One region of the Streptomyces sp. AB3(2024) genome, then DNA from elsewhere that is predicted to be linked to it. Evidence: riboswitches for the same ligand, from Rfam matches in the RefSeq annotation. Region 1 holds a riboswitch; each other region holds the start of a gene.
What was found. A riboswitch is a leader RNA that binds a small molecule or an ion and turns the genes downstream of it on or off. The one in region 1 is predicted to bind cyclic di-AMP.
Positions count from the first base shown of each region.

Region 2: linked by a shared signal. The riboswitch ahead of ACEPPI_RS27670 (transglycosylase family protein) and the one ahead of ACEPPI_RS38170 (LysM peptidoglycan-binding domain-containing M23 family metallopeptidase) in region 1 are both predicted to bind cyclic di-AMP.
Region 3: linked by a shared signal. The riboswitch ahead of ACEPPI_RS05640 (M23 family metallopeptidase) and the one ahead of ACEPPI_RS38170 (LysM peptidoglycan-binding domain-containing M23 family metallopeptidase) in region 1 are both predicted to bind cyclic di-AMP.

Region 1 covers NZ_JBGWAB010000197.1:943-9,383, forward strand. The annotation lists partial or broken gene ACEPPI_RS38155 (sensor histidine kinase) at 1-526, opposite strand, end outside; gene ACEPPI_RS38160 (MBL fold metallo-hydrolase) at 805-2,016, opposite strand; gene ACEPPI_RS38165 (SGNH/GDSL hydrolase family protein) at 2,212-2,997, opposite strand; gene ACEPPI_RS38170 (LysM peptidoglycan-binding domain-containing M23 family metallopeptidase) at 3,161-4,168, opposite strand; cyclic di-AMP (ydaO/yuaA leader) riboswitch at 4,173-4,337, opposite strand; gene ACEPPI_RS38175 (tyrosine-protein phosphatase) at 4,654-5,475, shown strand; gene ACEPPI_RS38180 (aspartate aminotransferase family protein) at 5,603-7,006, opposite strand; gene hpnH (adenosyl-hopene transferase HpnH) at 7,003-8,034, opposite strand; partial or broken gene ACEPPI_RS38190 (1-hydroxy-2-methyl-2-butenyl 4-diphosphate reductase) at 8,040-8,441, opposite strand, start outside.
Region 2 covers NZ_JBGWAB010000087.1:13,865-23,788, forward strand. The annotation lists gene eno (phosphopyruvate hydratase) at 1-922, opposite strand, end outside; gene ACEPPI_RS27670 (transglycosylase family protein) at 1,216-1,968, opposite strand; cyclic di-AMP (ydaO/yuaA leader) riboswitch at 1,971-2,140, opposite strand; gene ACEPPI_RS27675 (transglycosylase family protein) at 2,416-3,432, opposite strand; gene ACEPPI_RS27680 (cytochrome P450) at 3,569-4,852, opposite strand; gene ACEPPI_RS27685 (globin domain-containing protein) at 4,974-6,179, shown strand; gene ACEPPI_RS27690 (nucleoside triphosphate pyrophosphohydrolase) at 6,264-7,349, opposite strand; gene ACEPPI_RS27695 (SurA N-terminal domain-containing protein) at 7,378-8,004, opposite strand; gene ACEPPI_RS27700 (YfhO family protein) at 8,182-9,924, shown strand, end outside.
Region 3 covers NZ_JBGWAB010000008.1:54,799-64,722, forward strand. The annotation lists gene ACEPPI_RS05615 (alkaline phosphatase family protein) at 1-830, opposite strand, end outside; gene ACEPPI_RS05620 (DUF5998 family protein) at 830-1,429, opposite strand; gene ACEPPI_RS05625 (GNAT family N-acetyltransferase) at 1,477-4,308, opposite strand; gene ACEPPI_RS05630 (HPr family phosphocarrier protein) at 4,519-4,800, shown strand; gene ACEPPI_RS05635 (GntR family transcriptional regulator) at 5,057-5,722, opposite strand; gene ACEPPI_RS05640 (M23 family metallopeptidase) at 5,919-6,719, opposite strand; cyclic di-AMP (ydaO/yuaA leader) riboswitch at 6,732-6,890, opposite strand; gene ACEPPI_RS05645 (M16 family metallopeptidase) at 7,119-8,486, opposite strand; gene ACEPPI_RS05650 (M16 family metallopeptidase) at 8,507-9,844, opposite strand.

The sequences.
Region 1 (8,441 bases):
TGTCGCTCGGGGCGGCCGGGACGGCCAGTCGCAGCAGGGTCGTGTGCGCCTGTTCCCGGGCGCCGCGCAGCTCCTGCGCGAGCAGCCAGAACTCGTCCACCCCGGCCGGATCGGTGGCCGCCGGCGGACCGCTCGGCCCTCCGCGCACCGGCCGTCCCGGACTCTCCCCCCGCTCCAGCCGCTCGGCGGCCGTCCGCAGCTCCTGCCGGCCCCGCACGCTGGAGCGGCGCAGGGCCTCGCAGCGGTCGCGCACGGCCTTGGCCGCCCGCTGCGCGCCGAGCAGGGCGCAGGCGAGGGCGCCGACGACGAGCAGGGCGCAGCCGGTGAGGACGGGCCACAGCCGGGCGTCGCGCGCCCCGGCGCCCCCGCCGAGCTGGAGGGTGAAGATGACCGCGGCGGTGCCGCTGAGCCCGGCGGCGAGCGTGGGCAGTACGGCGGCGCGCAGCAGCTGGGGGCGTATCTGCCGGCCGGGTCCGGTGACAGCGTGGCTCGACGGGGCGTGGCGGGCGGCGCGGAATCCGGACATCGGCGTCCTCGGTACGTGGGGCCCGGCCACCGGCGGTCCCGGGGCCCGGTATTGATCACCGGATACCCACGCTAGACCGCATGCTCCCGCCCCTGACGCCCAGTTGGGGAACTTCGGCGGGCTGCTTCCCGCTCCCGATGGAGCGCTCGTACGAGAGGCCGAATGCGCCGGGAGCGCGTACCCCGGCACGGCCGGGGGGGGCGTACGCCGCCCGGCCCGCGCTCCCGACGAACCCCGGGAGCCCGGGCGTCCGACCGGCCCCCGGGCCCCACGGTCCGCTACGCCCCCACGGCCTCCGGCTCGCCCTGTCCGGCCGGTGCCGGGGCGACGGGAGCGGCCGCGGGCCGCGCCCGTACGGAGGTGGCCGTCACCGGGGCCGGGGGCGCGGCCACGAAGGGGCGCCACCAGGCCTGGTCCGGGGCGTCGGCCGCGCCCGGTTCGAAGGGCTGGCCCGGGATCGGCAGGGCGACGGCCGCCCCGGCCGCCCCCGCGGCGGCGACGGTCCCCTCGCCGGGCTCGTCCCACGGGTGCGGGGCCAGGTTGAAGGTGCCCCAGTGGATCGGCAGCATCGTCCCGTGCGGGAGTCCGCCCTGGAGGTCGAGGTGGGCCTGGATCCCCTCAGCGGGGGTCATGTGGATGTCCGGCCAGTACTCGGAGTAGGCGCCGATCTGGATCATCGTCGCGTCGAAGGGGCCGTGCGCGGCGCCGATCTCCTTGAAGCCGGGGAAGTAGCCGGTGTCCCCGCTGTGGAAGATCCGGTGTTCCCCGCCCGTCACGACCCAGGAGGCCCAGAGGGTGAACTGCTGGTTGCGCAGCCCGCGGCCGCAGAAGTGGCGGGCCGGGGTGGCCGTGAGGGAGAGACCGGCGACCTCGGTCGTCTCGTTCCAGTCGAGCTCGCGCAGCCGGTCCGGTGCCACTCCCCAGCGCTCCAGGTGCGCGCCGACGCCGAGCGGGACGGCGAAGACGGTGTCCGTGCCGGCCAGTGCCTTGATGGTGGGCAGGTCGAGGTGGTCGTAGTGGTCGTGGGAGATCACCACGACGTCGACCTCGCCGAGGGAGGCCAGCGGCACGGGGACCGGGTGCAGCCGCTTGGGCCCGGCGAACGGGAAGGGGGAGCAGCGCTCGCCCCAGACCGGGTCGAAGAGCACCCTGCGCCCGTCGATCTCGGTGAGCACGCTGGAATGCCCCATCCAGGTCAGACGCAGCCCGCTGACCGGCGGTTTCCCCAGCTCGGCGAGGGTGGTGGGGTACACCGGGATGGGGGCGCCCGGGTTGCGCCGTACCCGCTGCTCCTTGTGGAAGTAGATCTTGGCGAACTCGACCATCGACCCGGAGGGCCTGGTCCGTGCGCCCACGGGGTTCTGGAAGACGCCGTCGGCGAAGTTCGGCGAGCGCAGGATCCGCTCCAGCCGTGCGCCGGAGGGGTCCGCGCCGAAGGCTTCGGGCCGCAGGGCGCGCAGCCGGGGACGCAAGGGAAGGGAGCCGGTCAAGGCACCTCCAAAGGTGCAGGACGGTGGGACGGTCTACGACTACGACCATCCCAACGCGCACCGGCCCCCGAGGATTCCGCGTACGGCCCGCGTGTCGGCCGGATCTCCCGGCCGACCTCCCCCCGGGCCCCTGCGCCGGCCTCCCGTGCCGGTCTCCCGGCGGGCGCCCCCGGCAGCCCTTCCCCCACGGGTCCGCTAGAGCGGCAGCAGGTCCGGGCGCTTGGCCTCGACGTGGTCGCCGGAGGACTCGCCGCGCAGCCGGCGGCCGATCCAGGGCACGAGGTGCTCGCGCGCCCACTGGATGTTGTCCCGGGTGACGTCCACCGATCCGCGCGGCGGGGTGGGCGGCCACGGCTGGTCCGGGTCGGCGGGGACCTCGTAGCCGAGGACCTGTGCGGCGCGGAGCGCGACACGGGTGTGGCCCTCGGGCGAGAGGTGCAGCCGGTCGCCGTCCCAGGCACGGCGGTCCTGCACCGACTTCAGCGACCAGAGGTCGAGGACCGGGCAGTCGTAGCGGTCGGCGATGGCGCGTACGTGCGCGCTGTACGTCGCGACCTTGCCCCGCAGGTGCTTGAGGACGGGGACGCCCCGGGTGTCGAAGCCGGTGGTGATCATGACGAGGCCGACGGCCCCGGTGAGGTCGGCCACCGCCGCCTCGAACCGTTCCGCCACGTCGTCCGGGTCACTGCCCGGCCGGATGATGTCGTTGCCGCCCGCACAGAAGGTGACCAGGTCCGGGGCGAGGCCCTTGGCTCTGGGCACCTGTTCGGCCACGATCTGGTCGAGGAGCTTGCCCCGCACCGCGAGGTTCGCGTACCGGAAGTCGTGCTCGTCGCGCTGATCGGCCAGGAGGACGGCGAGCCGGTCCGCCCAGCCGAGATAGGAGTCCCCGGGTCCCGGGTCCCCCACGCCTTCGGTGAAGCTGTCCCCGATCGCCGCGTACGAGCCGATGGTCTTGAGGTTCGTCTTCGTCGCTGCCACGGGACGACATCCTTCACCCCCGTCACCAACCTACGCCAACGTAATGAGGGGTTGACGGACCGTGATCTATACCACGCGGGGGATAAGGAATAAGTACACGTGGGGCCGGGACCCCCCTCAGGTCCCGGCCCCGCGCGTGTCCGTGCCGCTGCCGCGGCTCCCGTCAGACGTTCACGCCCTTGGAGCGGAGGTAGGCCAGCGGGTCGATGTCCGAGCCGTAGGACGGGCCGGTGCGGATCTCGAAGTGGAGGTGCGGGCCCGTCACGTTGCCGGTGGCGCCGGAGAGGCCGATGCGCTGTCCGGCGGTGACGCTCTGTCCCACCGAGACGGACAGCTGGGAGAGGTGGCCGTACTGGGAGTACTTGCCGTCGGCGTGGCGGATGACGACCTCGTTGCCGTACGCGCCTCCCCAGCCTGCGGAAACCACCGTGCCCGCGCCGACCGCCTTGACGGTGGTGCCGGTGCTCGCGATGAAGTCGACGCCGGTGTGGTAACCGGAGGACCACATGCTGCCGCTCTGGTGGTACGGGGTGGAGGTGCCGCCGTCGACCGGGGCGACGAAACCGGAACCGTTCGCGGGGGCCGCGGAAGCAGCGGGGGCCGCGGGCGCGGGGGGCGCCGGGCTCCGGTCGGGGGTCTTGGCCGCCGGTCCGCGCGAGGCACCGGACTCCGGTGCGGGGGTCGCGGCGGCGCCGTCGGCGGTGCCCCCGCCGGCCGCGGACGGTGCCTCGTCGGCCGCCGGAGTCCCGCTGGAGGATTCCTCGGCCGCGGCCTCAGGAGCCTTCGGCGCGGGGGTCCCGGCGCGGCCGCCCAGGGTCAGCCGGAGGCCCGGGTGGATGAGGGAGGGGTTCGCGCCGACGGCCTCGCGGTTGTCCGCGTAGAGCCGCTCCCAGCCGCCCTGGAGGTGGCGCTCCGCAGCGATCTTCGACAGGTAGTCGCCCGGCACGACGGTGTAGACGGCCTGAGCGGCGGAGGGGGCCGAGGCCGGAACGGCGACGGGGGCCCGGAGGGCCTGGGGCACCTGCGCGGGCGGAGCGGCCGGGGTGGCGGCGTGGGCGCCGGCGGCGACCGTCAGCGGCAGCGCGAGGGCGGCGCCACCGGTGCCGGCCACGGCGAGGCCGCGGGACAGGGAACGGGACTTCGGACGGCGGTGCTTACCCTTTGCGGGCATGACGAATTCCTCTCCGGCGCCTGCGAGGTGAGCTGTCGGGTTCGGACTGGAGATGTCCGGCCGCACCCGTGGAACACGCGTACGGCTTCACCCCGAGCCGCCCGGAAATGATCCGGAACGGCGACTTACCTGGTTCCCCCGCTCCTGCCGCGCGCGTCGATGGTCGGGTGCGGTTCCCGGGTGGCGGCAGGATGAGGCGGTCCACCCGGATCGATCGCGAAGGTAATCCAGCGGGAGTGCGCACAACAAGCCGTGAATTCCCTGACGGAATAGCAGGAATGAGGGATCAACGGAATTCCCGTCACCCTCCGTCCATTCCCCCGCGGCAACAGCCGCCCTGGCAAGGGAATTCGGATTTCGCGATCAGGCACGGACGGTCACCGTATGATCTGGCTCACGGGGCCTGGCGCGATCTCGCCTCCACCCATGGCAAGTTGTTCCCAACCAGAGCAATTCGGACACGCAGGACACGCGGAGGAGCGCACATGACCCAGCAGATACCCCAGCCCCCGCCGAGCGGCCCGGAGCCGGAGCACGGGCTCTCCGGAGTGCGCAATTTCCGCGACCTGGGCGGCCTGTCGACCGCCGACGGACGGAGGGTCAGGCCAGGACGACTGTTCCGAAGCGGACATCTCGCACATGCCACCGAAACCGATACGGAGTTCCTCGAATCCCTCGGGCTGCACACCGTCTTCGACTTCCGCAACGGAGCCGACCAGGCCCTGGAGGGCCCGGACGTCGAGCTGGCGGGCGTGCGCAACGTGAACATCCCGCTGTCGGATCCGGCCGACGGGCGGGAGTTCTGGAAGATGGTCCGCGACGGGGACCTCGCCCGGCTCCGCACCGTCCTGGGCGACGGCAAGGCGGCCACCCGCATGAGGGACTCGTACCGGACGATCATCCGCACCCGCACCGCCGAGCACGGCCGGGTGGTGCACGCGCTCGCCGAGGACAGCGTCCCGGCGCTGATGCACTGCGCCGCGGGCAAGGACCGCGCGGGACTGTCGATCGCCGTCACCCTGCTCGCCCTGGGCGTCCCGCGCGACGCGATCGTGGCCGACTACCTGGAGTCCAACGCCCCGCACAACCGCTACCGCGTCCGGCGCGGCGGCGACGCGCCCGAGGACCGCTCCCCCGAGGTCATGGAGCTGCTGGCCCCGCTGTTCGAGGCGCGCGCCGAGTACCTGCTCGCGGCGTTCGACACCATCGACGGCCGGTGGGGCGGGGTGGACGGCTACCTCGCCGAGGGCCTCGGCCTCGCGCCCGCCACGCTGGACCGGCTGCGCGACCGGCTCCTCGCCGACTGAGGCCCGGCAGGGGCCGTGGCGGGGGCAGTGCGGCGGGGGCAGTGGCGGGGGCAGTGGCGGGGGCAGTGGCGGGGGCAGTGGCGGAGGCCGCCGCACGGCCCCCGCCGCACGCTCGGCGGTTCGCTGCTCAGCGGTTGCCGACCGCCTGCTTGACCAGGGTCCTGCCGAAGTCCCACATCAGGCCGCCCCCGCCGTGCGCTTCGTCCATGACCTCACGGAACGCCCCGACGAACCGGTCCACGTCCCCTTCGTCCACGATCAGCGGCGGGATGAGCTTGATGACCTCCAGATGGTCGCCGGAGACCTGGGTCAGGATCCGGTGCCGGTTGAGCAGCGGCGCCACGACCATCTGCGCGAACAGCCCCTTGCGGGCCGCCTGGAGCACGGCCCAGCGGCTGCGCAGCCCCAGGGAGGACGGCCGGCCGAACTCGATGCCGATCATCAGGCCGCGCCCGCGCACCTCGTGCAGCAGCTCGTACTCGTCCACCAGCGCCGCGAGCCGCCCGCGCAGCAGGTCGCCCGTCGCGCGGGCGTTGGCCACCACCCGCTCGTCGTCCATGACGGCGAGGACCGCCAGCCCCGCCGCCATCGCCTGCGCGTTGGAGCCGAAGCTGGCGGAGTGCACCAGCACCCGGTCCATGGAGGAGTAGACCTTCTGGAAGATCCAGTCCTTGCCGAGGGTCGCCCCGACGGGGACGTAGCCGCCGGAGAGGGCCTTGGCCACGCACACCAGGTCCGGTTCCACGCCCGGCTCGTGCTGGTACGCGTAGAAATCGCCCGTCCGGCCGAGGCCGGTCTGGACCTCGTCCGCGATGAGCAGCGCCTTGTGGCGGTGCAGCAGTTCCTGTGCGGCGCGCAGGTACCCGGGCGGGGCGGCGAGCACGCCCTTGCCCTGGACCGGCTCGACGATCAGGGCGGCGACGTCCCCGCGCCGGAGCTCCGCCTCCAGGGCGTCCAGGTCCCCCATCGCGATCTTCGTGTCGGGCAGCAGCGGGGCGAAACCATCGCGGAAGCCGCCCTCCCCGTTGACCGACAGCGAGCCCGTGGTGAGCCCGTGGAAGGCGTGGTCGCAGTAGAGGATCCTGGGCCGGCCGGTGGCGTAGCGGGCGAACTTCAGGGCGGTCTCGACGGCCTCGGTGCCGCTGTTCCCGAAGAAGACCCGGTCCAGGTGGGGGCTGTGGCCGAGGAGCTTCTCGGCCAGCAGTCCGGGCAGCGGCTGGCAGTCGAAGCGGGTCAGGTCGGCGAGCTGGGCGTCCAGCACGTCGTGCAGGGCCCGGCGCACGACGGGGTGGTGCCGGCCCAGGCCCATCACGCCGAACCCGGCCAGCATGTCGAGGTAGTCGTTGCCCTCGTCGTCCCAGAAGTGGGCGCCCTCGGCCCGCACGTAGACCTTGTCGAAGCCGATGGTGCGCAGCATCCGGGGCAGCTGGTGGTTGAGGTGGCGGGCGTGCAGCTCGTAGCGCTCCCCGCCGCGCTCGGCCAGCAGCGCGGTGAGGTCGAAGCCCTTGCCCCCTCCGGGCGCGGACGTCATGACGAGGCGGCCCGGTTGCCGCCGATCGTCTCCCGGGCCGCGCGCAGGGACTCCTTGAGGGACCCCATGGTGGCGAGGACGGCGGTGGGCTCGTAGCCGCAGTGCGCCATGCAGTTCGCGCAGCGCGGGTCCTTGCCCCGGCCGTACTTGCTCCAGTCGGTGTCCTCGATCAGCTCCCGGTACGTGGGCACGTAGCCGTCGCTCATCAGGTAGCAGGGGCGCTGCCAGCCGAAGAGGGAGTAGTTCGGAATGGCCCAGGCGGTGCAGGGGAAATCCGCCTTGCCTTCGAGGAAGTCGAGGAAGAGCGGGGAGTGGTTGAGCCGCCAGCGCAGCCGGTTGCCTCCGGCGAAGGCCTTCTTGAAGAGTTCCCGGGTCTGTTCGACGCCCAGGAAGTGTTCCTGGTCGGGTGCCTTTTCGTAGGCATAGGCGGGCGAGATCATCATTTCGTCGACCTTGAGGTCGTCGTTGAGGTAGTTCAGCACCTCGATGATCGTCTGGGGTGTGTCGGTGTTGAAGAAGGTGGAGTTGGTGGTGACCCGGAATCCGCGGCGCTTGGCCTCCTTGATGGCCGCCACGGCTTCGTCGAAGACTCCTTCCTTGGCCACGGATTCGTCGTGGCGTTCGCGCAGCCCGTCGATGTGGACGGCGAAGGCGAAATACGGGGAGGGGGTGAACTTCTCGATCTTCTTGCGGAGCAGCATCGCGTTGGTGCAGAGGAAGACGTATTTCCGCCTGGCCACGAGCTGCCGCACGATCTCGTCGATCTGCGGGTGCATCAGGGGCTCGCCGCCCGCGATGGACACCATCGGGGCGCCGGACTCCAGGACGGCGCCGACCGCCTGGGCGACGGGCATGCGCTGCTTGAGCACCCCCGCCGGATGCTGGATCTTCCCGCACCCCTCACAGGCCAGGTTGCACGCGTAGAGCGGCTCCAGCTCGACGATCAGCGGGAACTTCTCGCGCTTGCGGAGCTTCTGTTCGAGAAGATAGGTCCCGACCCTGATGGACTGTCGCAACGGCATGGCCATCTGGCTCACCTCCTGGGGAGCAGCAACGAACGGTGCCAGTCATGGAACGCGGGCCGTACGGCACGCAGCACGCGGAAGGCCGATATTCCACCGCGCACCGTGCCGATACGGACGAGCTCGTGCTCCGGAGCGTCCACGATCACCCGGACGGCCGCAAGGGGACGGTCGGCGCCCCCGTGTGCGGTCCACAGGGTGGCCGCGGACTCCATGTCGACCGCGATGGCACCGGTGGCGCGCAACTGCGCGCGCTCCTGCCCGCGGACGACGTGGTCGGATCCGGTCAGTGCGCCGAGGTGCACGGTCCGGCCGGGCACCGCCCGGGCCAGTGCCTCGGCGAGGAGGGCGGTACCGGTACAGGCGACCACCCCGCGCGGGTCCCTGGTCTCCTCGGCGACGACCAGGTCGCC
Region 2 (9,924 bases), on a different contig from region 1:
GGACCTTGGCGCCCAGGCGGTCGGTGATGGTCTTCCAGCCGGCCCAGTCGTCCTCGAACAGCGGGTCCTCGATGGAGACCAGCGGGTACGCCTCGACGAGCTCGGCGTAGTAGTCGGTCATCTCGGCGGCCGAGCGGGACTGGCCCTCGAACTCGTACTTGCCGTCCTTGTAGAACTCGGACGCGGCGACGTCGAGCGCGAGCGCGATGTCCTTGCCCGGGGTGTAGCCGGCCTGCTTGATGGCCTCGATGATGAGGTCGAGCGCGGCGCGGTTGGACTCCAGGTTCGGGGCGAAGCCGCCCTCGTCGCCCAGGCCGGTGGAGAGGCCCTTGGTGTGCAGGACCTTCTTGAGGGTGTGGTAGACCTCGGCACCCCAGCGCAGCGCCTCGGAGAAGGACTCCGCGCCGATCGGGGCGATCATGAACTCCTGGATGTCGACGTTGGAGTCGGCGTGCGACCCACCGTTGAGGATGTTCATCATCGGAACGGGCAGCAGGTGCGCGTTCGGGCCGCCGAGGTAGCGGAAGAGCGGCAGGTCCGAGGCCTCGGACGCGGCGTGCGCGACGGCGAGGGACACGCCGAGGATGGCGTTGGCGCCGAGGGAGCCCTTGTTGTCGGTGGCGTCCAGGTCGAACATGGCCTGGTCGATCAGGCGCTGCTCGGTGGCGTCGTAGCCGACGAGCTCCGGGCCGATCTGCTCGATGACGGCGAGGACGGCCTTCTCGACACCCTTGCCCATGTAACGGTTGGGGTCACCGTCACGGAGCTCGATGGCCTCGAATGCACCGGTGGAGGCGCCGGACGGAACGGCAGCACGGCCGGTGCTGCCGTCGTCGAGGCCCACCTCGACCTCGACCGTGGGGTTGCCTCGGGAGTCCAGGATTTCCCGGGCTACGACGACGTCGATGGACGGCACGAGCATCTCCTTCTGGGATGTGACGCTGGATGTGCGGTGGCGGGTGGCCGTGGGACGGCCTTGCCGACTAGAGCCTAACCGGCTCCGGGCACTGGGCCGGTCGCCGCCCGGGTCCTGGGACGAAAAAGGGCCCGAATACCCCTCTTCCCTGACATAAGACCCTCACCCGTTCGCCCTCGGCGGTATCCGCCGCAGGTCGGCGGCAGTGCACAACACACCGCCGCCCGGCGCGTGGAAGACGCGCCGGGCGGCGGGAAGCACTACGGGCCGGGCCCGGTGATGCGGTGTTACGAGGGAGTTCAGCTGAGCTTCAGCTTCTGCCCCGGGAAGATCATGTCGGCGTCGTCGACGATGTCCTTGTTGAGGTCGAAGAGCTTCTCCCAGCCGCCCTTGACGCCGTTGGCCTGGGCGATGGTCCCGAGGGTGTCGCCCTCCTTGACCTCGTACGAGCCGTTGCCGGTCTTCACGGTGCCGGCCCCGGGGGCCTCGGCCTTCGGGGTGGACGGCTTCGCCGGGGCGGGCTTGGACGGGGTCCAGTTGCCCGAGCCGGAGCCGGACGCCTTGGTCTCGGTGTCGGCCTTCGGGGTGGAGGGCTTCGCCGGGGCGGGCTTCGCCGGGGCCGGCTTGGTGTCCGGCTTCGGCTTCGACGGGGTGGTGGTCGAGCCGCCGCCGTTGTACGCGGAGTTGGACAGGCCGACGCCGCAGGACGGCCAAGCGCCCTTGCCCTGGCCCTTGAGGACCTTCTCGGCGATGGCTATCTGCTGGGACTTGGAGGCCTTGTTGGCCTGCGCGGCGTACGCCGTGCCGCCGTACGCGGCCCACGTGGAGGACGAGAACTGCAGGCCGCCGTAGTAGCCGTTGCCCGTGTTGATGGACCAGTTGCCGCCGGACTCGCAGGAGGCGACCTTGTCCCACTCGCTGACGGTGGCGGCGCTCGCGGAGCCCGCGGCCATCAGCGGGGCGGCGACGGCGACACCGGCGACACCGGCGAGCGTGACGATGCGGACGGCCTTGGAGCCGCGACGGTGCTTGCCCTTGCCGGAAAGCAGCATGGAGTTCTCCTCACCGACGCCTTCGAGGTGAGCTGTCGGGTTCGGGCGGATGAGTTGCCCGGTCACGTGTCGAGCACGTGGCTTAACCCCTAGCCGTTCGCGGCCGTCTCTCAACGGCCCTTCCCGGCGCCTACCTTGGTTCCCCCGCTCCTGCCTTCGGCGCTTGACGCGACGACTGTTCCCTCCGTCCGCCGGCAGGATTCGGCGATGCGGTCGAAGGAGCCCGCGGTGGCGAGCGATTCAGAAGGTAGGCAGGTCTCTCCCCGATGTTCAACGCGCGACATCAGGGAGAAACCGGCCTACTTGCATTCCTCAAATGGGCGTTTTCGCAGGTGAGGGCGGGGTTTGTGGAAGTTCCGGAATGAGACACGCCAGTTGACCGGAAGAGACGCATGTCTCATTTGCCGATAACGGACATTCAGGCCTTTCCGGATGCCCGAACTGCCCTTATTTCTTGGTTAGATCCAGATTCTGGCCGGGCTTGATGAGGTCCGCGTCCCCGCCGATGACCTGCTCGTTGGCCTGGTAGAGGGCGGTCCAGCCCCCCTTGAGCCCCTTGGCGTTCGCGATGTCGGCGAGGCTGTCGCCCGCCTTCACCGTGTACGTGGGGTCCGGGGTGCCCGACGGCGTGCCGGGCGCGGCCGGCACCTCGACGGCAGCCGGGCCGCGGTGCTTGCCCGCGCCCTCACCCTTCTCCGCGGCCGGAGAGGCCGGGGTGACGCCGGGGGTCGTCGGAACCGGGGAGGCCGTCGGGTCCACCGGGGCGGTCGGGCTGACCGGGGCCGTCGGGGAGACCGGGGCGGTCGGGTCCACCGGGGTGGTGGGGCTGACCGGGGGCGTGGTGGTCGGCGCGGTCGGGTCCGGGTCCGGCATGACGGGCAGTCCGGTGTTCGGGCCCAGCGGGTAGTCCGGCAGCCCGCTCGGGCTCGTGGACGGGGAGGCGCCCGGCTTCGCCGGCTGCGGTGTCGGGGCCCCGAAGTCGGTGGCGCGGCCGCTCGAACTCGAATCGGGCACGGCGCTGTCCGGCCGGGTCGGGGTGGGGGCGACGGGCCCGCGGCGGTTGCCGGGGTCCACCTGCGGGGCCGGACCCTGCTGGGTCAGCCCGGCCGAGGCGGAGCACAGCGGCCACGCCTGGGGGCCCTGGGAGGCCAGTACGGTCTCGGCGACCGCGATCTGCTGGGAGCGGCTGGCGAGGTCGGGGCGCTCCGCGTAGGCGAGTCCGCCCGCGTTCTTCCACTGCTCCAGGCTGAACTGGAGGCCGCCGTACGCCCCGCTGCCGGAGTTGGCGCTCCAGGTGCCGCCGCTTTCGCAGTCGGCGACCTTGTCCCACGTGGCGGTGTCGGCTGCGCTCGCGTTCGTGGCGGCGAGCAGCGGCAGGGCCAACGCGGAGCCGGTGACTCCGGCGGTGACGACCAGGGCTGGTACCTGGCGGGGGCGTCTGTGGCGGCCGTTCCCGGGAAGCATGTGGCTGCACCTTTCGCATAACGGCGGGGTAACGGCAGAACCTAGCCGCCTTCGAACGGATGTCACAAGTTCGGGCCGGGGCTGACTTCCGGTCAGCCGATCGGTTTCCGCCGCCGGGTTGCCGGACCCCGGTGTTTCAAGGTGTGAAGCGGACGGGGAGGGTGCGCAGGCCCCGCATGATGAGCCCGCCGCGCCAGCGCAGGTCCGTAGGGGGAACGGCAAGTTCCAGATCCGGCAGACGCGTCAGCAAAGTCGCGAGCGCCGTCTGGCCTTCGAGACGGGCGAGGGGGGCGCCGAGGCAGTAGTGGATCCCGTGGCCGTATCCGAGGTGCTGATTGTCACTCCGGGAGAGGTCGAGGGTGTCCGGGTCTGCGAACCGGGCGGGGTCGCGGTCGGCCGCCGCGAGGACCACCAGGACGGGATCCCCGACGGCGACGTCCTGCCCGCCGAGGGTCAGCGGCTCGGTCGCGAAGCGCCAGGTGGCCAGTTCCACCGGCCCGTCGTAGCGCAGCAGTTCCTCGACGCCGGTCTCCAGGAGGCCGCGCTCCCCCGCCGCGAGGGAGTCCTGCAGGCGCGCCCGCTGGTCCGGGTTCACGAAGAGGGCGTGCAGGCCGTTCCCGATCAGGTTGACCGTGGTTTCGAAGCCGGCGAACAGGAGGATGAAGGCCATGGCGGTGGCCTCCGTCTCCGTCAGGTGGTCCCCGTGGTCGCTCGCCCGGATCAGGTCCGAGATGAGGTCATTGCCCAGATCATCCCGCTTGCGGTGGATCAGTTCCCCGAGATAGGTACGGATCTGCTTCACGGAACGGGCCACACCGCCGCGCGGTCCCCCGCCGTGCCGGATCATCATCCCGGCCCAGTCGCGGAAGTCGTCCTGGTCCTCGCGCGGTACACCGAGCATCTCGCAGATGGCGTAGATGGGGAGCGGGAACGCGAACTCATGGATGAGATCGGCCTCCCCGCGCTCCGCGTCGCCCGCCTTCTCGACGATCCTGTCGATCAGGTGGTCGGTGAGCTCCTGCACGCGCGGGGTGAACTCGGCGACCCGGCGCGGGGTGAACGCCTTCGACACCAGCCGCCGCAGCCGGGTGTGGTCCGGCGGGTCGATGTTCAGCAGGTGCGTCATCAGCTCCGCCTTGCGCTCCCCCGGGATCCCGGTCTTCCCCTTGGCGTGCGCGGGTTCCGCGTGGTGTGCCGGGTTCTTGCTCAGCCGCTGGTCGGCGAGGGCCTGGCGGGCGTCGGCGTAGCGGGTCACGAGCCAGGCCTCGACCCCGCTGGGGAGCTTCGTGCGGTGCACCGGGGAGTGCTCGCGCAGCCAGGCGTAGGCCGGGTAGGGGTCGGTCGCGAACTCCCAGTCGAAGAGGGTCGGCCCCTGGGAGGGGGAACCGTCGGCCGCGGGAGTGGAGGTCTGCTCATGCACCTGACGACGTTATCCCGGCCGGAAGCCGCGATCCCATATGGGCGGTTCGTCGCGGCTGTCCGTAGATGGCCCATCGCTTGACCTCGGCTTCCACGACATTCCTACTTTCGGATTTGTGGACGTGAGGATCTTGAAAAGCAGTTTCGCGGTGGTGGAGAGACGGGCCGAGCACGCGGTCAAGTTCTTCTACTCCCACCTCTTCTGGCACCACCCCGGACTCCGCGCCCTCTTCCCTGCCTCCCCCGAGGAAATGGAGCGCCAGCGCGACCGCCTCTTCGCCGCGCTCACCCACGTCGTCGCGGAGCTGGAGAGCGAGACCCTCCTCCCCTATCTACGCGACCTCGGACGCGACCACCGCAAGTTCCTCGTCGGCCCCGAGCACTACGCGGCCGTCGGCGCCAGCCTCCTCGCCGCCCTCGCCCAGACCTCCGGCGAGGCCTGGACCCCCGTCGTCGAGAAGGCCTGGACCGAGGCCTACCAGGTCATCGCCGACGCGATGACGGCCGGCGCCGCCGTGAGCGCGGAGCCCCCCTGGTGGGACGCCGAGGTGGTGCGCCACCTGCGGTACGGAGAGGACATCGGCGTGCTCACCCTGCGCCCGCACGTCCCGCTCCCCTACCGGCCGGGCCAGTACGTCAGCGTGAGCAGCGAACGCGTCCCGAGGACCTGGCGCACGTACTCCCTCGGCAACGCGCCCCGCCCCGACACCACCGTCGACCTGCACGTGAGCCGTATCGAGGGCGGCCGGCTCAGCACCACGCTGGTCCGCGACGTCCGGCCCGGCGAGCTGCTGCGGCTCGGCGCCCCGGGCGGCGCCCTGGTGCTGCGCCGCGAGGACCGGCCCGTCACCCTCATCGCCGCCGGCACCGGGTGGGCGCCGGTCCGGGCCATGCTGGAGGACCTCGTGGCGCACCCTCCCGATCAGGACGTGCGCCTCTTCGTGGTCGCCCGGGACGGCGCACACCTCTACGACCGCCCGCTCATCGACGGGTACGCCGCCTCCTGCCGGTGGCTGTCCGTCACCTACATCACCCCCGCGCCCGGACGGCACCGCAACCAGGCCACCGGCCGGCTGGCCACCGCCCTCGGCAACCGGGCCCTGTGGCGGGAGCAGGACGTCCACCTCAGCGGCCCCGCACGGTTCGTGGAGGAGACCGCGGGTCTCCTGGAGGAACTGGGCGCCCGTCCCGACCGGCTCTTCCACGACGCCGTCCCCGCCTCCGCCGCCGCGCGGACCCGGCCCCTGGGCTTCGGCGAGTGGTTCCTGGGCCGCCCCGACCCGCACTGGCACAACCCCGCGGGACGCGCCCCGCGCGACACCCGCTGAACCGGGCGCCGCCGCCCGCCCACCGCCTGCCGTCCTACCGCCTGCCGCCCGCCGCCCTGCCGCCCGCGGACCCGGGCCGCCGGCTCAGCCGACGCCCTCGGCCACCCTGATCGCGTCCCGGTACGCGCGGGCCGCCGCGCGCAGCGCCGTCTCGGGGTCGGTCCCCGCCGCCTCGGCGCGCGCCGCCAGCGCGAGCAGTTCGTAGCCGACGCCCTCGCCACGGGGCAGTTCCACGTCGATGCCGCCCGCCCGGACCCGGCCGGCGAGCTTGGCCGCGAGCGCGAGCCCCGGCTGGCCCAGCGGGATCCCGTCGGTGACCGACTCCCGCTGCTTCTCGACCGCCTTGGTGGCCTGCCAGTGCGCGCTGACGTCCTCCGGGGAGTCCGCCCGGGCGTCCCCGAAGACGTGCGGGTGGCGGCGGACCAGCTTGTCCACCAGGTCTCCCGCGACGTCGTCGATGGAGAAGGCCGCCTCCCGGCCTTCCCCTTCCCCTTCCCCTTCTTCCTCTTCCTCTTCCCCCGCTTCCGCCCGGCCGGCCTCCTCGGCGATGCGGGCGTGGAAGAACACCTGGAGCAGCACGTCGCCGAGCTCCTCGCGCAGCGCCGCGCGGTCGCCGTCCTCGATCGCCTCGACCAGCTCGTACGCCTCCTCGATGGCGTACTTCACCAGCCCCTCGTGGGTCTGCCGGGAGGTCCACGGGCATTCGCGCCGGACCCGGTCCATCACCTGCACCAGGTCGAGCAGGCGCGCTCCGGGCAGGTCGTAGGAACCCGGCAGCAGTTCCAGGTCGGGCATGCTGACGCGGCCGGATCCGGCCAGACGCGCCAGTCCGTCCGTGAGCCGCTGGTCGCCCTCGCCGCCCGGGATCACCACGACCGTACGGCCGCCCGCGCACGCGTCGACGAGCCCGTGCGCGTCGGGCACCTCCCGCGCCACCTCCACCCCCGCCTCGCGCAGGTACGGCAGCTGCGGGTGGGCCGGATCGGCGCACAGCACCAGGTCCGCGGCGCGCAGGGTCCGCCAGGCCGGCCAGGAGAGCAGGCCGGGGGCGACCCGGTGGCTGGCGGTCAGCAGGACGATCCGGCCGGGGCCGGCACCGGCTTCGGCGGGGGCACCGGCGCGGGCATCGGCGGAGGCGGCGGGGGCGGGTTCGGCGGTGTGGTCGGTCACCCTCCGAACCTACCTCCGCCCGCGCGCGTCAGGCTCCGGCGGGGCCCGCCTGCTCGGGGCGGGTCCGCTGGGTGATCCACGGGGTCTGCTGGTCACCGAGGATGATCTGCTGCGCGTCCCAGCGGCCGTAGCGCGGGTTGACCTCGATGTGCAGGGCCTTCGCCGCCTGCCCGAGCTCGGCCAGGGCCTTGTCCTGGCTGCCGTAGTGCGCGAAGAGCTTGTCGCGCAGCAGCTTGAAGCGGGTGTCCGCCTCCAGCTGGTCCGGCGCCAGCTGCGCCTGCTGCAGCGCGGCCGCCGCGAGCTCCTTCTCCCCGCCCGCCTGCTGCAGCTGCGCCTTGCGGACCTCTTCGATCTCCCGGGTGTTCACGCTCAGGCCCGCGTCGTCGGCGGCCCGCTCCAGGACGGCGGTCTGGATCATCTTGTTGAGTTTGAGGCGCTCCAGTCCGGCGGTCGCCTCGATGAGCTGCGCACCCTGCCCGGAACGGTTCTGCGCCGTACGGACGTCGTTGACCTGGGCCTGGAGCGCGGAGGTGGTGATGCGTTCCCCACCGACGACGGCCGCCGTGCCGGGGCGCGTCCCGCCCGAACAGGCGGCCAGGAGGGGGGCCGCCGCGAGGAGGGCGGCGGAGACGGAGAGCGCTGTGCGACGGTGCAAAGGAGCCTCCAGGGCCGGGAGATTGTGCGTCGGTGCACAAGGGCCGTGCGGTGATCGATGGTATGCAGTCAGGGTGGTACGGGCCACCGCTTCGACCAACGATTCGGGGGGTGTTGGGGTGCGAGTTCACCCCCCGGCCACCGCCCTGCCCACCGTTCCTGGGATGGTCGCTCCACCATGTCGACACAGCAGCTCGCCCCGCACCGCGTCCCCGACCGCCCCGTCCCCGCTCGCCCGCGCCGCTCCGCGCGGCGGGCCGGCCTGGTGGGGGCGGCGTTCGCGGCGCTGGTCACCGTCGTGGCCGTGTGCGGCGGGGACGCCACCGCGCGGGTCTTCCCGTACGGGCCCCGCCACCGCAGCGTCAACGACCTCGGCAACCAGTTCGTGCCGTTCCACGCGCACCTGTGGGACCTGCTGCACGGGCAGGCGCGGGGCGGTCTCCTCTTCAACTGGCAGTCCGGGTACGGGACCAGCTTCCTGCCCGACCTGGGGACCTATCTGACGAGTCCCTTCGCCGTGCTGGTGGCGCTGTTCCCGCGCCAGGACATCGACCTCGCGGTGTACGTGGTCACCGTGCTCAAGACGGCGGCCGCGGCGGCGGCGATGGCCTGGCTGCTGCGCACCCAGCGGCCGGGGCCCTGGTGGGCCGCGGGACTGCTGGGGGCCTCGTACGCGCTGTGCGGCTGGTCGGTGATCGAGGCCTCCTACAACCCGATGTGGCTGGACGGGCTCATCGCCTTCCCCCTGCTGTGCCTCACCGGCGAGTGGGCGCTGCGCGGGCGGCGGCCCGTACTCGGGGTGCTGGTGGTGGCGGTGGGCTGGACCGCGAACTTCTACACGGCGTACATGGCCACCCTGGGTGCGGCCCTGGTGCTGGTGGTGCGGGTGGTGCTGACCCGGGAGGGCGTACGCGAGCGGGCCAAGGTGGTCGGGCGGGCCGCGGGGACCGTGCTGGTGGGGATCGGGCTGGCCGCGCCGGTGCTGGTGCCGCTGTTCCTGAGCTCGAAGCAGGCCTATCCGGGGTGGTCCCGCCCGTTCGGTCCGGTGCCGTGGTCCGACCTGTTCGCACGGCTGATGCCGGCGACGTACTCCTTCAACTCCCCCGCGGTGTTCGTGGGCACCGGGACCCTGCTGCTGGTCGCGGCGCTCCCCTTCCACCGGGCCCTGCCCGCCCGGACCCGGTGGTGGTGGGCGGGGCTGGTGACGGCGGTGCTGCTGTCGCTGCAGTGGGAGCCGACCCACCTGGCCTGGCACCTGTTCGCCACCCCGAACGGGAGCGCCTACCGGCAGACCTTCGTGCTGGCCGGGATCGTGGTGATCGCCGCCTGGACGGGGCTGGCGGCCGGACTGCCCTCCGGGCGGGCGCTGGCGGCCGGGGCCGCGGTGCTGGCGGCGGCCGGGCTGTGGGCGAGCGGCAGCGCCCTCACCACCACCTGGGGGTACGCCCTGTCCGCCGGCGGGCTGGCGCTGACGGCCGGGGCCTGGTGGGCGCTGCGCCGGCCGCGGCTGCTGCTGCCCGCCGCCGGTCTGCTGGCGGCGGTGCTGGTGGCGCAGGCCGCGGCGACGACGGCGTACGGCCACAAGGGCAAACTGGCCGGGCTGGACGACTACCCGTCCTGGAACGCGGCGCACACCCGGCGCGCCGAGGCCCTCGCGGGCGCCGAGGGCTGGCCCGCGTACCGCACCGACGCGGGCCGGCCGGCGCTGTCCGGCAACGATCCGATGCTGCTGGGCGGCGAGGGCGGCTCGTACTACAGCAGCCACACCCCGGACGTGTTCACCCGCACCATGCAGGCGCTGGGCGCGGGCTGGACCTCGCGGGGCCGCAACGTGCAGAGCATCGACAACCCGGTGACGGACGCGGTGTTCGCGGTCGGCGCGCGCCTGGAGCCCGACGGCACGATCGCCCGCGCCGAGGTC
Region 3 (9,924 bases), on a different contig from region 1:
TCGTCGAAGGGGACGTCGACCATGCCGTGGTCGGCGGTCACGTACAGGGCGGTGCGCGGCGGCAGCTGCTCCGCGAGCCGCTGTACGAGCCGGTCGACGTACATGAGCTGGCCGCGCCAGGCGTCCGAGTCCACGCCGTGCCGGTGGCCGGCCCCGTCGAGCTCGCTGTAGTACGTGTACACGAGCGAGCGTTCCCCGGCGGCGAGCTGGATCGCCGCGAGGTCCATCCGCTCCTCGCCGGTCATCCGGCCGTGGAAGGTGCCGCCGCTGAGGGCGATCTGGGTGAGCGGGGTGCTCTTGAAGTTCGGCGCGGACACCTGGGCGGTGTGCACCCCGGCCGCGTCGGCGAGCTGGAACACCGTCGGGTACGGCTGCCAGGGCTTGGGCTGCGTCCACGGCTGCCAGCGGAGCTGGTTCATCAGCTCGCCGGAGGCCGGGTTGCGCACGGCGTAGCCGGGCAGGCCGTGCCGGGCGGGGGGCAGGCCGGTGCCGACGGAGGCCAGCGAGGTGGCGGTGGTCGCCGGGAAGCCGGCGGTGATCGGACGGCCGGTGCCGCCGCGCGAGCTCGCGAGGAGGGAGGTGAGGAAGGGGGCGTACTCCGGGTGGGCCTTGATCTGCTCCCAGCCCATGCCGTCGACCAGGAACACGCAGTTCCGGTCGGCCGGGGCCAGCTCGATGATCCCCGCGGCGAGACCCGGCACGCCCTGGCCCGCCGCCAGGGTCGGCAGCAGGTCGGCGAGCGAACCGGTCCCGTAGTGCGGGACCGGGGCGCCGGCGAGGTCGAGGATTTCCGGGTCGTCCTGCCAGTTCGGCGGCGCGGAGTACGACATCAGCGGGCGGGGGTGGCGGTCGCCGCCGTGGCTTCCGAGAGCGCCTGGGCGAAGACGAGCGTCTGGCGGACCGTCTCGGGTCCGTCGCCCGCCTCGCTGACCCGCAGGCTGAGGTCGTCGGCCGTGGAGTTGCCGGTGTAGCCGTGGTCGGAGTCGCAGTTCGGGTCGCCGCAGGCGGCGGGCTCCAGGTCGATGCGCGAGACCGCGCCCCAGCCGATGGTCAGCACGACCTCGCGCGGCAGCTGGCCCGGGGTGTAGGACTCCGGGTTGGCCACGACGCGGCTGAGGACCACGGAGGAGATGCTGGACAGCTTGACCGACTCGGTCGAGGTCGTCGCGTACGGGGACGGGGACCCGGCGTCGGCGGCCTGCTCGTCGGTGTGGCTGACGATGAAGCGGTTGCCGGTCAGGACCAGCACGGTGACGTGCCGGCGCACCTCGTTGGAGTCGAAGGTGGTCTCCTGGTGGACCAGGTACGACGAGATCGGCTCGCCGCCGACGGCGGCCTCCACCGCCTCGGCCACGAGGGCCGGGTAGTAGCCGCTGCGCTCGATCGCCGCGCGGAGCAGCCCCTGGGTCGTCGTACCGGATTTCGCCATGAGGTCCATCCTAAGGCCCGTACGGCGTCCCCCTACCTGCCCGGCGCTCAGTAGCTGGGCAGGGTGCGCGGGCCGAGGTCGGTCCGGGCGGGCGGGTGGGCCACGCGGACGGTGGCGCTGAGCACGGAGAGGCCTTCCGCGGCGACGACGACCGGCTCCAGGGCGACCCCGGTCACCTCGGGGTGGTCGTCGACGAGCCGGGACAGGCGCAGCAGCAGTTCCTCCAGGGCTGGGGTGTCGACGGGGTCGCTGCCGCGCCAGCCGAAGAGGAGCGGCGCGGTGCGGATGGAGCGGATCAGGGCGGCCACGTCGCGGTCGGTGGCGGGGACCAGGCCGTGCGCGGTGTCGCCGAGGAGCTCGAAGGCGACCCCGGCGAGCCCGAAGGACAGGACGGTGCCGGCCGCGGGGTCGACGACGGCGCGGACGACGGTGTCCACCCCGCGCGGGGCCATGGCCTGGACGACGGGGAGCAGCTCGCCGGGCTTGCCGAGGGCCTCGGTGAGCTCCTCGTAGGAGCGGCGCAGCTCGGCCTCGGTGGTCAGGTCGAGGCGTACGCCGCCCAGGTCCGCGCGGTGGCGCAGGTGCGGGGCGGTGGTCTTGAGGGCGACCGGGTAGCCGAGGATCCGGGCCGCGCGGACGGCGGCGTCGGGGCTCGGGGCGGGCAGGACGGGCCTGACGGGGATCCCGTAGCGGCCGAGCAGGTCGCGGGCGGCGGCCTCGTCCAGGGTCAGGACGGCTCCCTCGGGGACGCCGTCCAGCAGGGTGGCGAGGCGGGCGGCGGCGCCGCTCTCGTCGATGTCCTCGTACTCGGGGACCTGTCCGGCCTCGGCGTTCGCCCGGCGCCACTCGGCGTACCGGACGGCCTCGGCGACGGCCTTCACGGCCCGCTCCGCCGCGGGGTAGGCCGGGATCCGGCGGGCGGCTTCGGCCGGGGTGGCGGCGGGCGCGGGGGCCTGGGCACGCGCCGGGGCGGGGGCGGCCGGGGCGGGGGCGGTCGTCGGGTCCGGCCCGGCGGGGCCTGGCGGGGTGGGGGGCGCGGCCCGGACTGCGGAGAGGGCCGCGACCAGCTCGACCAGTTCCACGTGCACCACCGCCACGGGCTTGCCGGGCACCTCGGCCGCGGCCTGCCGCAGCGCCTCCGCGAGGTCGTCGGCGAGCGTGCGCTCGCTCACCCACGGGATGGCGTTGACGACGACGGTGTCGCAGTCGTCCGAGGCCAGGGCCGCGGACAGGGCGGCGCGGAAGTCGGCCGGGGAGGCGGCGGTGGTCAGGTCGAGCGGGGGCAGCGGGCGCAGCCCCTCGGTCAGGCAGGCGTCGTAGGTGAGCACGCCGAGGGACTCGGAGTTGCCGAGGATCGCCACGCGGGGGCCCGCCGGAAGGGGCTGTCCGGCCAACAGCAGGCCGACGTCCACGAGCTCGGTGACGGTGTCGACGCGGATGACGCCGGCCTGGCGGAGCAGGTCGGAGACGGTGGTGTCGGGGAGCCGGGTGCCGGGGACGAGGTGTCCGGCGGGGGTGTGCCTGCCGCCGCGGGCGACGACCACCGGCTTGACGGCGGCCGTGCGGCGGGCGAGGCGGGTGAACTTGCGCGGGTTCCCGAGGGTCTCCAGGTACATGAGGGCCACGTCGGTGGCCTCGTCGTCGTACCAGTACTGGAGGATGTCGTTGCCGGAGACGTCCGCCCGGTTCCCGGCGGAGACGAAGGACGACAGGCCCTCGCCGCGCCGCAGCAGTCCGGACAGCAGGGCGATCCCGATGGCTCCGGACTGGGTGAACAGGCCGATCCGTCCGCGGGCGGTGGCGGGGGCCGGGGCCAGGGAGGCGTTGAGTTCCACGGCGGGGGCGGTGTTGATCACCCCGAAGGCGTTGGGTCCGATCAGGCGCATCCCGTAGGAGCGGACCTGGCGCACGAGTTCCCGCTGGCGGGCCAGTCCGCCCGGGCCGCTCTCGCCGTATCCGGCCGACAGCACCACCAGTCCCTGTACGCCGTGCTCCCCGCAGGCGGCCACCGCGTCCGGGACCCGCTCCGCGGGGACGGCGATCACGGCGAGGTCGACGGGGGCGTTGATGTCGGAGACGGTGCGGTAGGCCCGCACGCCGTCCAGCAGGTCCCCCTCCATGCCGGGGGCGCGGGCCTCGTTGACGGCGTAGAGGTGTCCGTGGAAGCCGCCGTCGCGCAGGTTGCGCAGGGCGGCGGAGCCCACGCCGGATCCGGAGCGGCTGACGCCGACCACCGCGACGGAGCCGGGGGCCAGCAGGCGCTGGACGGACCGGGCCTCGGCGCGCTGCTCACGGGCCCGCTGGACGGCGAGGGACTCGGCGGTGGGTTCGAGGTCGAGGGTGAGGTGGACGGAGCCGTCCTCGAAGCTGCGCTTCTGCTGGTAGCCGACGTCCGTGAAGACCTTGATCATCTTGGTGTTGGCGGGCAGCACCTCGGCGGCGAACCGGCGGATGCCGCGTTCGCGGGCCACCGCGCCGATGTGCTCCAGCAGGACGGAGGCCACCCCGCGGCCCTGGTGGGCGTCCTGTACGAGGAAGGCCACCTCGGCCTCGTCGGCGGGCGCGGAGGCGGGACGGCCGTCGGGGCCGATGCGGTCGTAGCGGACGGTGCCGATGAACTCCCCGCCGATGGTCGCGGCGAGGCCCACGCGGTCGACGTAGTCGTGATGCGTGAAGCGGTGCACGTCGCGGTCGGAGAGGTGGGGATGGGGGGCGAAGAACCTGTAGTACTTCGACTCCTCCGAGACCTGCTCGTAGAAGCTGACCAGCCGGCCCGCGTCCTCGGTGGTGATGGGGCGGATCCGGGCGGTGCCGCCGTCGCGCAGCACGACGTCCGCTTCCCAGTGGGCCGGGTACGAGGGGTCCGACGCAGTGGTCATGGAGCCACCCTAAGGGGCGATGCGCGCCGGTGGACGGGCGTGCCCGACGGGTGGGACCGCGTGCGCGCGGCGAATCCGTCACACCAGGGCGAACCAGTGCAAGCTGGGGAGGGTCGAACGGCGGTGGATCCGGGTCGGACGTCGGTCCGGGCAGTCCGGGTGTCGTGAGAGACTGGTCTAGACAACCGTAAGAACCTGAAGGGCATCACCATGGCAGAGCGCCGCGTCAACGTCGGCTGGGCCGAGGGCCTGCACGCTCGTCCCGCCTCGATCTTCGTCCGCGCGACGACCGCTTCCGGCGTCCCGGTGACCATCGCGAAGGCGGGCGGCGACCCCGTCAACGCCGCTTCCATGCTGGCTGTCCTGGGCCTGGGCGCCCAGGGCGGCGAGGAGATCGTGCTCGCTTCCGAGGCCGATGGCGCGGACGTCGCGCTGGACCGCCTCGCGAAGCTGGTCGCCGAGGGCCTTGAGGAGCTCCCGGAGACCGTCTGACCCTTCGGGTCCGGTGCCGGTGAAGCCGCAGTCCCCCCACCCCGGGGACTGCGGCTTCAGTGTTTTTCCGTCCCGGCCGATCGCACGCGTCCGATCGCACGAATTCCGGCCGGACGAATTCCGGCCGCAGGAATTCGGCAGGGCGCGGCAGAGGAATTTTCGGACAGCACGACGGCCGACGGAAATGCGCACGGCGGGAAAAGCGGGCATGCCGCATTCGCCGGCCCGGCATACCCTTTTGTATACGCGGCGCTTGTTAATGCCGGCCGCTCGCCGTGTGTACGGCAGGTTGCGAAGTCCTCACCCTCGGCCGGTGCGCCGCTGCCGCCCGCTCCGCGTGCAGCGCGGTGAGGGCCGCGGCCCGCTCCGCGTCCCCGCGCGCCACCGCGTCGACGATCGCCCCGTGCTCCGCCCAGGAGTCCACGGGCCGCGCCGGGGGCTCCACCACGTACATCCAGGCGATCTTGCGCCGGGTCTGGGTCAGCAGGGCGATCAGCCCGGGGCTGCCCGAAGCCTGGGCCAGGGTTTCGTGGAACCAGCCCCCCAGGGCCCGCAGGTCCTCCCCCTGCGCCTTGCGGGCCCGCTCCCGGCCCAGCCTGACCAGGCCGCGCAGGACCTTCAGGTGGGCCTCGGTGCGCCGGCGGGCCGCCCGTGAGGCCGCCAGCGGCTCCAGCAGCATCCGCAGCTCCAGGAGGTCGGCGGCCTCCTGGATGCTCGGCTCGGCCACGCAGGCGCCGGCGTGGCGCCGGGTGGTGACGAAGCCCTCGGACTCCAGGGTGCGCAGCGCCTCGCGGACGGGGACCCGGGAGACGCCGTAGCGGCGGGCGAGCACCTCCTCGGTCAGCCGGCCCCCCGGCCCGAAGAAACCGGAGACGATGTCGTCGCGGATCGCTGTGCATACCGCGTGCGCAGGAATACGCAAGGCCGGACCTCCGCTGGATTCACCGCCGGCACCGTCGCCGGATTCTTGACCGTGCTGCGACTCTATTGCAGCACACGATAATTTCCGATGACGGCCCGATATCCGAAACATTTCACTGCGGAGGGGGACGCGAAGAAGGCCCCGGCTCGGAGAGCCGGGGCCTTCTTCGTACTGCGGAGGTGCGCGGTGCGTGCGGTCAGACGCCGACGCCGTGCTGGCGCAGGTACGCCAGCGGGTTGATGTCCGTGCCGTACGTGGCGCCGGTGCGGGCCTCGAAGTGCAGGTGCGGGCCGCTGGAGTTGCCCGTGGAGCCCGACAGGCCGATCTGCTGGCCCGCGGTGACGCTCTCGCCGACGGAGACGTTCAGCGAGAGCAGGTGCCCGTACTGGGTGTACGTACCGTCGTTGTGCTTGATGACGATGTTGTTGCCGTACGCGCCGCCCCAGCCCGCCTCGACGATGGTGCCCGCGCCGACGGCGTGGACCGAGGTGCCCTCGTCCGCGTGGAAGTCGATGCCCGTGTGGCTGCCGGAGGACCACATGCCGCCACCCGCGCCGTACTGGGTGCTGACGTAGGAGCCGTCGACGGGAGCCACGAAGGTGTTGAGGCGCTTGCGGGCCTCCTCGCGGGCGGCGCGCTCGGCGGCCTCGCGCTCGGACTTCTCCTTGGCCTCGGCGGTCCGCTTGGCCTCGGAGGCGCGCTGCTTGGCGTCGGCCTCGGCCTGCGCCTGGGCTGCGACGGCCTCGGCGGCGACCTGCTGGGACTCGGCCTGGACCTCGATGTCGTCCTGGAGGCCGTCGGCGACGACGACCGCGCTCTGGCCGGTGTCCTCGACGGAGGGCGCGCTGTTGTCCGCGGCGAAGGCCGGGGCTGCGACGGCGGCGACCACACCCGTGGTGGCGAGGGCGGCTATGCCGGCGTAGCCGGCGGTCTTGCGGCTCAGACGGCTGGAACCACGGTGCTTGCCGGGAGCGGCGGTACGACTGCCAAACGCCATGAAGGGGCTGGTCCTTTCCTTCCCTCTCGCCTACCGGGTTAGCTGACGGGTTCGGAGCAGGAAGGTCTCCTACGGGCCCCTCTTGCGAGGTGGTCCGATTCACCCCAGGGACACATGTGGGTCCCCGGCTCCCCAGGCTCGCGCCTGACGGGGACTCGGCGATCGCTGCCCGGTGCCGCGGGTGCGGCGCGCACAACTGACGGACAGCAAGGGCGACGCTAGGCGGATCATCAGTCGATCGCCAAACAGACGAGCGCTTTTGTTGCGTACGCCACACCGCATAACCGCAACCACGGCTGCAAAGCAGACAAAAGGGGCCCCGACGGTGTCACCGCCGGGGCCCCTGTCACACCCCGGTGCCAGAGCGGCCCCGAAGCCCGAACACCGATGCCACGGAAGTCAGTTGGTGACGACGGTGACCTCACCGATGCCGAGCGCCCGCACGGGCTCCTCGATCTGCGCGGCATCGCCCACCAGGACCGTGACGAGCCGGTCCACCGGGAACGCGCTCACGACCGCCGAAGTGGCCTCCGCCGTACCGGTTTCGGCCAGCCGGGCGTACAACCGCGCCTGGTAGTCGTCCGGCAGCTCCTGCTCCACCTGGTCGGCGAGGGTGCCCGCGACGGACGCCGCCGTCTCGAACTTCAACGGGGCCACGCCCACCAGGTTCTGCACGGCCACGTCGCGTTCGGCGTCGGTCAGGCCCTCCGCGGCCAGCGTGCGCAGCACCTTCCAGAGGTCCTCCAGCGCCGGGCCGGTGTTGGGGGTGTCCACCGACCCGCTGATGGCGAGCATCGAGGCGCCCTTGCCGTCGGCGGTGGAGCGCAGCACCTGGCCGAAGGCCCGCACCCCGTAGGTGTAGCCCTTCTCCTCGCGCAGCACCTTGTCCAGGCGGGAGGTGAGGGTGCCGCCGAGGCAGTACGTGCCGAGCACCTGGGGCGCCCAGACGATGTCGTGCCGGTCGGGACCGATCCGGCCGATCAGCAGCTGCGTCTGGACCGCTCCGGGCCGGTCCACGATGACCACGCGGCCGGTGTCGTCGGCCGTCACGGGCGGAACCGGCAGCGGCTCGGCGGAATTCCCCGTCCAGGTGCCCAGGGTGTCGGCCAGCACGGCGTCCAGGTCGATGCCGGTCAGGTCGCCGACGATCACCGCGGTGGCGGTGGCGGGGCGCACGTGGGCCTCGTAGAAGGCGCGTACGGCCGCGGAGTCGATCCGCGCGACGGTCTCCTCGGTGCCCTGGCGGGGGCGGGACATGCGCAGGGTGGCCGGAAAGAGCTCCTTGGAGAGCTGCTTGGCGGCACGGCGCTGCGGGTTGGCCAGCTCGTGCGGGATCTCGTCGAGCCGGTTGCGCACCAGGCGGTCGACCTCGTTGTCGGCGAAGGCGGGTGCGCGCAGCGCCTCGGCGAGCAGGCCGAGGGCCTTGTGCAGGCGGGAGGCGGGCACCTCCAGCGAGACCCGCAGGCCGGGGTGGTCGGCGTGCGCGTCGAGCGTGGCGCCGCAGCGCTCCAGCTCGGCGGCGAACTCCTCCGCGGAGTGCTTGTCGGTGCCCTCCGACAGGGCGCGGGCCATGATGGTGGCCACCCCGTCGAGGCCCTCGGGCTCGGCGTCCAGCGGGGCGGCGAGGTTGACCTCGACCGCGACGACCTGCTGGCCCGGGCGGTGGCAGCGCAGCAGGGTCAGGCCGTTGGCCAGGGTGCCGCGCACGGGGGCCGGGAAGGCCCAGGGCTTGGCCTCGCCGGCCTGCGGGCGCGGGTGGAAGGTCATCGTGACGGCTGCGGTGTCGCTCACTGCTCCGCCCCCTCGTTCTCGTCGGACTCGTCGGAACCGGGCAGCGGCTCGTAGACCAGCACCGCGCGGTTGTCGGGGCGCAGCCGGGCCGCGGCCACGGCCTGCACTTCCTCGGCGGTGATGTCCAGGACCCGCTGGACGGCGGTCAGCGCCAGCTGGGGGTCGCCGAACAGCACTGCGAAGCGGCACAGTTCGTCGGCCCGGCCGGCCACGGTGCTCAGCCGGTCCAGCCACTCCCGCTCCAGCTGTGCCTGGGCGCGCTCCATCTCCTCGGCCGTGGGGCCCTCCTCGGCGAACCGCGCGAGCTCTTCGTCGACGGCCGCCTCGATGGCGGGTACCTCGACGCCGCTGGAGGTCTTGACGTCCAGCCAGCCCAGCGAGGGCGCGCCGGCCAGGCGCAGCAGGCCGAAACCGGCCGCCACGGCGCTCTGGTCACGGCGGACCAGGCGGTTGTGCAGGCGGGAGGACTCGCCGCCGCCCAGTACGGTCAGCGCCACGTCGGCGGCGTCGCACTCGCGGGTGCCGTCGTGCGGCAGCCGGTAGGCGGCCATCAGCGCGCGGGCCGGGACCTCCTCGACGATCTCCTCACGGAGCTGCCCGCCCATGACCTCGGGGAGCGAGCCGTCGCGCGGCGGCTGCTTGCCGTCGTGCGCCGGAATGGTGCCGAAGTACTTCTCGACCCACGCGAGCGTCGTCTCGGGGTCGATGTCGCCCACGACCGACAGGACGGCGTTGTTGGGCGCGTAGTACGTACGGAAGAAGTTGCGCGCGTCCTCCAGGGACGCGGCGTCCAGGTCGGCCATCGAGCCGATCGGGGTGTGGTGGTACGGGTGGCCCTCGGGGTAGGCGAGGGCGGTCAGCTTCTCGAAGGCGGTGCCGTACGGCACGTTGTCGTAGCGCTGGCGGCGTTCGTTCTTGACGACGTCGCGCTGGTTCTCCATGGACTCCTCGTCCAGGGCGGCCAGCAGCGAACCCATGCGGTCCGCCTCCAGCCACAGGGCGAGCTCCAGCTGGTGGGCCGGCATCGTCTCGAAGTAGTTGGTGCGCTCGAAGCTGGTGGTGCCGTTCAGGGAGCCGCCGGCGCCCTGGACCAGCTCGAAGTGCCCGTTGCCCGCCACGCTCGCCGAGCCCTGGAACATCAGGTGCTCGAAGAGGTGAGCCAGACCGGTCCGGCCCTTGACTTCGTGGCGCGAGCCGACGTCGTACCAGAGGCAGACGGCGGCGACCGGGGTGAGGTGGTCCTCGGACAGCACCACGCGCAGGCCGTTGGCCAGCCGGTGCTCGGTCGCTGTCAGGCCGCCGGAGCCGGCCTGAGCTGTGGCCGTGTGACCCATGGGCATGTGGTCCCTTCGATCGCGATGCAGAGATTTCTGTCAGACCTGCCACTGTATGCAAGCGCGTCGGCCACCGGAGA